Regions from separate parts of the Kouleothrix sp. 19917 genome, predicted to be linked through region 1. Evidence: riboswitches for the same ligand, from Rfam matches in the RefSeq annotation. Region 1 holds a riboswitch; the other holds the start of a gene.
The links. Region 1 has a riboswitch for magnesium ahead of M1P90_RS16840 (alpha/beta fold hydrolase). Riboswitches for the same ligand answer to the same signal wherever they lie in the genome.
Positions count from the first base shown of each region.

Region 2: another riboswitch for magnesium. It lies ahead of M1P90_RS18695 (magnesium transporter MgtE N-terminal domain-containing protein); the one in region 1 lies ahead of M1P90_RS16840 (alpha/beta fold hydrolase).

Region 1 is NZ_CP097099.1:4,118,996-4,122,504, forward strand. Features, by position in the region: gene mgtE (magnesium transporter) at 1-1,000, opposite strand, end outside; gene M1P90_RS16840 (alpha/beta fold hydrolase) at 997-1,785, opposite strand; M-box (ykoK) riboswitch at 2,115-2,276, opposite strand; gene M1P90_RS16845 (ammonium transporter) at 2,461-3,509, opposite strand, start outside.
Region 2 is NZ_CP097099.1:4,594,470-4,597,978, reverse strand. Features, by position in the region: rRNA gene M1P90_RS18705 (16S ribosomal RNA) at 1-1,348, shown strand, start outside; tRNA gene M1P90_RS18700 (tRNA-Ile) at 1,429-1,505, shown strand; M-box (ykoK) riboswitch at 1,800-1,964, shown strand; gene M1P90_RS18695 (magnesium transporter MgtE N-terminal domain-containing protein) at 2,210-3,469, shown strand.

The DNA.
Region 1 (3,509 bases):
CGCCCGTGCCAATCAGCAGGGGAATGAACACCGAGAGCATGACCATGCGCTCCAGCTCATTTTCAAAGAAGCTGAGCACGCTGCCGGTGAGCGTGCCGGCCAGAAACAAGAGCAGCAGCCAGACAATCCGCTTCCGCACTACCTGCGGGATGGGGATGGTGAAATACGGCTGATCCATGCCATCGTCGCTGACGCCGCCAAAGCGCAGCACGTCTTCGGTGCCTTCCGACACCAGCACGTCAATCACGTCGTCAACGGTGATGATGCCCAGCATTCGGCCACCTTCCGCCACCACTGGCACCGCCATAATGTCGTAGCGCGCCACCAGCCGCGCCGCCTCTTCCTGGTCGGTGGTGGGCGGGATGGTCACGACCTCGCGCACCATCAGGTCGGCGAGGCGGCGCTCGGAAGGCGCGGTGACAACCGTGTGCAGCGGCACAATGCCCAGCAGCTGCTGCTGCGGCCCGAGCACATACAGGTCGGTGAACGACTCGGTTTCGGGGTCGCTGTGGCGCAGGTGCGCAAGCGTTTCCTTGGCCGTCATCTCCGGCCGCACGCGCACGAATTTCTCGGTCATCAGGCGGCCGGCGCTTTGTGGCGGGTAGCTCAGCAGCGCGCGCACCTCGGCGGCGTCGCGTGGCTCCATGGCTGCGAGCAGGGCTTGCTGGCGCTCGGGCACGTCTTCGCTGAGAATTTCGGCCACGTCGTCCATCGGCAGACGATCGAGCAGATCGCCGGCTTCTTCGGCGGGCAGGTATTCCAGCAGCTCGCGCGTGGCGTCGCGGCTGGTTTCGCCCAGCACGTCGGCGGCCTGCGCGGGCGCAAGCGTGCGAAACACACGGACTTTGTCGTCGTCGTCGAGCCGATCGATCACCTCGGCGATATCGGCCGGGTGCCGGCCGGCCAGCAGCATGCGCAGCGCGTCGTCGTCGGCGGCGGCAAGCACATTCCGCACGCGCTGCTCAAGTGCTTCCACCCAGGTGATCGTGGCGTTGCTCATGCGCGCACCTCGTGGGCCGCCAGCCAGGGCTGCACAATGCCCAGCAGCTCGTCGGTGTGCGTGGCGACCAGCCAGTGGCCGGCGCGCGGCAGGGTGCGAAGCTCGGCATGCGGCAACAGGGCTTGCAGCTCGCGCGCGTGATGCGCCGGGGTGGTTGCATCGCGCCCGCCATTCACAATCAGTGCCGGGCAGCGCAGCTGCGGCAGCCAGGCGCGGCTATCGAAAGCCAGCAGCGCGCGCGCAACCGGCGCAACCCGCCCGCCACGGTTGGCGTCGAGCGTGGCATGCACGGCGCGGGGCGTGCTGCCCTCGGCAAAGGTGCTGGCGCGGCGCGGGCCAAGCAGGCGATACAGCTCGGGGCGCAGGCGGGCGTTAATCTGCTCGCGCAGCGTGGCCGCGCCACGGGCGTAGGCGCATACGAGCGCCAGCGCGCGCACGCGCGCCGGGTAGGCGCGGGCGAGTTGCTGCGCTACCGCACCGCCCGAGGCGTAGCCCAGCACAATGCAGGAATCGATATGGAGCAGATCGAGCAGAGTGTTCAGGTCGTCGGCCAGGCGCTCGATGCTGTCGGGGCCGGGCAGGCAGCTGCTCTGGCCGTGGCCGCGCAGGTCGGGAACAATGACCTGAAACGCGCGGGCCAGCGCTGGAATAATTGGCGCGAAAATTTCGCCAGTGGTGCCGAGACCGTGCAGCAACAGCACAGGGGTGCCGCTGCCGTGGACAGCGCAGTAGAGCGCGGAGGCGCGACGGCGTGCGGAGCGCACGCGCGGTGCCAAAGTGTTCATGATGTCCTCCCAGGATCGATGCGGCAAGCAGGGCCGCCGGAGTTTTAGCGGCGCGCCGTGGGCCGCGCCAGTGGAAGGGAGGACAAAAACGCCCCCACACCTCGCAGTGTGAGGGCAGCGCAGGGTTTGGCTAGTCGCTATGGGCTATGCCATAGCATCGCCAACCGCTGGCAGCAAGCGCATCACAAAACGAGGCCACCGGCGCAGCGCGACCAGACGCACCGCGCACAAGAATGACTGGCGTCCATACAACTCCATAAAAAGCCCCCTCGGGCAAGCCCAAGGGGTTATAAAGCACAACGACGCGCGTTCACACGAACGCCCGTTTTGGCTTCTCCCCAACTTGAGCTTTGGCACTGCACAGCGTAGCTTTCGCAGTCGTGTTAGAGCGAGCCTTAGCTCGGACCGCCCTGGTCTACCCCTGAGCGTCTTTCGACGGGCCGGGGCAACGACTTGTGTCTGTGCAGACGCCGCACCTAACGAGAGAGCACGTACGCCTTGCCGGAAGCCTTCCGACATGCCCGAGTATACACCCCCGGCAGAGGAGTGTCAAGCTTGTTGTGAAAATTGTAACCTTTGCGCACGGCATCGGGAAGCCATAAGCCGCCAACAAGAAACCGGGCGGATGGCACATGCCACCCGCCCGACCAGTGATGCTCAAGGATGTGTACGAAGCTAGCTGGCGGGGGCTGTCACGCCCACTGCCACAGGCTCTTCGACCTGCCCACCCGGCACAGCCACGCCATCGGTGAGGTAGCCAATCTCGCCCATCTCGGGCATATCCAGGCCGTTGATCTCGTCCTCGGCGCGGCTGCGCAGCAGGCCAGCGCGCTTCAGAACGGTGAAGAAGACGTATGACAGGCCGAAACCCCAGATCGCGATCGCGGCGGCTTCGAGCACCTGCGGCAGGATCTGTGCGAAGCTGCCACCCACAATGCCCGTCACTGGCGACTCGACACCATTCCAGGCGGCGGTATCGGGGTTGCCCACTGCGAAGATACCGACGGCCAGCACGCCCCACATACCATTGACGAAGTGCACCGGCACCGCGCCAACCGGGTCGTCGATCTTGGCCTTCTCAAGCCAGCCAGTCGCCAGCACCACCAGCACGCCAGCCACCAGGCCAATAATCACCGCGCCCCACGGGTCGACAAATGCGCACGGTGCGGTAATCGCTACCAGGCCGGCCAGGATGCCGTTCACCGACATGGAAGGCGACGGCTTCTTGGCGCCCGTCAGCCAGGTGTACGTCATGGTGCTGACACCACCCGCCGCGCCGGCCAGCAGCGTGTTGATGGCTGCAATAACCGTCAGGTTGATCGGCCACATCGAGGCGGCGGTTGTGACATTGCCGCTCGCATCGGCCACGGCCGGGGTGATCAAGCCCAGCGAGGAGCCCGGGTTGAAGCCGAACCAGCCAAAGTACAGGATGATCGTACCCAGAATACCCATCGGGATGTTATGGCCGGGGATGGTATTTGCGCTGCCATCCTTATTGAACTTGCCAATGCGCGGGCCAAGCACGATTGCAATCGCCAGGCCAACCGCGCCACCGGTCATGTGCACCACACCCGAGCCGGCGAAGTCGACCGCGCCGTTGCCAAGGCCCAGCGAACGGCCCAGGTTGGCCAGCCAGCCGCCGCCCCACACCCAGTTGCCGGCAATCGGGTAGATGATCATGCTGACCCAGAAGCTCATGATCACAAAGCCCAGGAACTTGATAC
Region 2 (3,509 bases), 480 kb from region 1:
ATAACGCGCCGAAAGGCGTGCTAATCCCGCATACGCTCGCAAGAGGAAAGCAGTAATGCGCGGTCGGAGGAGCCTGCGGCCCATCAGGTAGTTGGCGGGGTAACGGCCCACCAAGCCACTGACGGGTAGCTGGTCTGTGAGGACAACCAGCCAGACTGGGACTGAGACACGGCCCAGACTCCTACGGGAGGCAGCAGCAAGGAATTTTCGTCAATGGGCGCAAGCCTGAACGAGCAACGCCGCGTGGAGGATGACGGCCTTCGGGTTGTAAACTCCTTTTCCGGGGGATGATTGTGACCGTACCCCGGGAATAAGGCTCGGCTAACTCTGTGCCAGCAGCCGCGGTAAGACAGAGGAGCCAAGCGTTGTCCGGATTGATCTGGGCGTAAAGCGCACGCAGGCGGTTGGGCACGTGGGGTGTGAAAGCGGCCCGCTTAACGGGCCGAGGCCATCCCATACGGCCCGACTTGAGCCTGGCAGAGGTTCGTGGAATTGCCGGTGTAGTGGTGAAATGCGTAGAGATCGGCAGGAACACCAAGGGGGAAACCAGCGAACTGGGCCAGAGCTGACGCTCAGGTGCGAAAGCGTGGGGAGCGAACCGGATTAGATACCCGGGTAGTCCACGCCGTAAACGATGAATACTCGGCATCTGGGGGGCGATATTCGTCCGCCGGGTGCCCCAGCTAACGCGGTAAGTATTCCGCCTGGGAACTACGAGCGCAAGCTTAAAACTCAAAGGAATTGACGGGGGCCCGCACAAGCAGCGGAGCGTGTGGTTTAATTCGACGCAACGCGCAGAACCTTACCCAGGTTTGACATGGCACTGCAAGCCGGTGAAAGCCGGTCGCCTTCGAGGGTGTGCCACAGATGCTGCATGGCTGTCGTCAGCTCGTGTCGTGAGATGTTGGGTTAAGTCCCGCAACGAGCGCAACCCCTACGGTCAGTTACCTGTGTCTGGCCGGACTGCCCATCTTGGGAGGAAGGCGGGGATGACGTCAAGTCCGCATGGCTCTTACGCCTGGGGCGACACACACGCTACAATGTCGGTGGCAATGCGCAGCGACCTGGCAACAGGGAGCAAATCGCCAATCACCGACCCAGTGCAGATTGGGGGCTGCAACTCGCCCCCATGAAGGCGGAGTTGCTAGTAACCGCGTATCAGCCATGGCGCGGTGAATACGTACCCGGGCCTTGTACACACCGCCCGTCACGTCATGGGAGTTGTCAATGCTTGAAGTCCGTGGGCCAACCGTTTCGGCGGAGGCAGCGGCCGAGGGCAGGGGCAGCGACTGGGACGAAGTCGTAACAAGGTAGCCGTACCGGAAGGTGCGGCTGGATCACCTCCTTTCTAGGGAGCTCAGGCACTCTTCCTTGCCTGCATCGTCTGGCTTGCATTCCTGTGGTAAAGTTATGCTATAATACGGGCACGGGCGTATAGCTCAGTTGGTTAGAGCGCGATCCTGATAAGATCGAGGTCCCTGGTTCGAGTCCAGGTACGCCCACCAAACGCCGAGGTTCCGGTTTGCACCGGGCCTCGGTTTTTTGTGTGGGCACGCCCGGCCCGGGATGAAGATGTACAAAATAATCCGGCAAACATTTTGCCCTGGCCGCTAAAGCAGCGGGCTAAATTGCGGCGAAGCCCGCCTTCGCGGGCTGGAGCAGGCCGCGAAGGCGGCCTTTGCAATTGCAGCCGAGGGCTTAAGCCCCACGGCCCGCGCTACACCCCGGTTTTTTGTGCGCCTTGACAGCCCCCCGCCCCCGGCGTATACTAGCCGCGGTGACAAAAATCACGGAGTTGGTCGCTCCTTCGTTAGGCGCGGCGCTCACACAAACACAGGTCACTGTCCCGAACCGTCGAAAGACGCTAAGGGGCACACGGCGCGGCCCGGCCTAAGGGTCATGTCAAGGTGACTGCAGCGATTGCTACGTTGTGTGGGGGCTTAAGCTCAACCAGGGGGGAGAGGACGACGCAGCGTCTGCGTTTTCCGCCCCCTTGCATCTGCGAGGGGGCGTTTTGATGGATGGTATATGGACGACGGTCATTCCGCGACGGTGCAATGTGCATCCGCAATCTGTCGGCAGCGCTCCTTCCCCAGCGTGCTGCGCCGGCCCGTTCCTGCCACCCCGTAGCGGCAGGCGCTAAGCCGCGCACCACGCGCGGCGGCAGGCCCGCGGTTTGCTGCCAGTTTGCGGCAACCGGAGGCACGCCATGCTGTTTCTCGCAACGATTCTTGATGGCGCCGTGCATGGCAAGCGCGGCGAGCCGCTTGGCCGGCTGGAAGATGTGATCGTGCGCATCGGCGACGATCTGTACCCCCCGATCAGCGGCCTGGTGGTGCGCGATCGGCGGCGGCTGTTTTTTGTGCCCGCCGCACAGCTTGAGTCGATCAACGGCGTCGCCAAGCTCTTAAGTTCCACCGTTAATCTGCGCCCGTTCAGCCGCCGCGACGGCGAAGTGCTGCTGCGCAAAGACGTGCTCGACCACCAGATTATCGACATAACTGGCCGGCGGATTGTGCGCGTCAACGACGTGCAGCTCGCCCGCGTCGAAGGCGCATACCGCCTGATTGGCGTGGATGTCAGCCCGCAGGCGCTGGTGCGCCGGCTCGGGCCGCGCCGCCTGTCCGACCGAATCATCGGCCGGCAGATCATCGACTGGCGCGAGGCGCAGTACCTCGCCAGCGCCGCACCCGTGCAGCTCCGGGTTTCCTACGATCGCCTTTCCGAGATCAACCCGGTCGACCTGGCGCGGATTGTTGATGCGCTTTCGTACCGCGAGAGCGCCGAGATCGTGGCCGCGCTGGATGACGAAACCGCCGCCGAGACGCTGGAAGAAGTCAGCGACGAGCGCCTGGCCGACCTGCTGGAAGGCATGGATCAGGAGCGCGCCGCCGATATTCTGGAAGAAATGACGCCTGGCGCGGCCGCCGACGCGCTGGAAGACCTCGACGACGAAGTGGCCGAGCAGCTGCTGGCGCGCATGGAACCGGAAGAAGCCGCCGATGTTCAGCAGTTACTGGCCTACGACGAAGACAGCACTGGCCGCATCATGACCACCGATTTCGTGCGCGTGCCGGTGGGCGCATCGGTAGGCGACGCGCTGGCGATTGTGCGCGGGCTGGAAGAAGCGCCCGACCCGCTGCTAGCGGTTTATATCGTCGAAACGCCACCCGACCTCCCGCCCGACGACGACGCGCCCGCATTTCTGCACGGCATTGTGCGGCTGCGCAACCTCATTCTGGCCGACCCGGCCACGCCGCTGGCCGAGCTGATGGACGACGACGTGCCGACCGTCGGGCCGGAAGACCGCGCGGAAGACGCGGCGCGCGTGCTGGCCGAGTATAACCTGCTGGCTGTGCCAGTGCTCGACGACGACGGACGCATGATTGGCATTGTGACGGTTGACGACGCGCTGGCAGTTCTGCTGCCCGAGATCTGGCAGCGGCGCGGCGCGCGGGCTTTTGGCTAGTGCGCTTTCAGCGCAGGGGTTGGGGTTTAGGGTTTGGGGA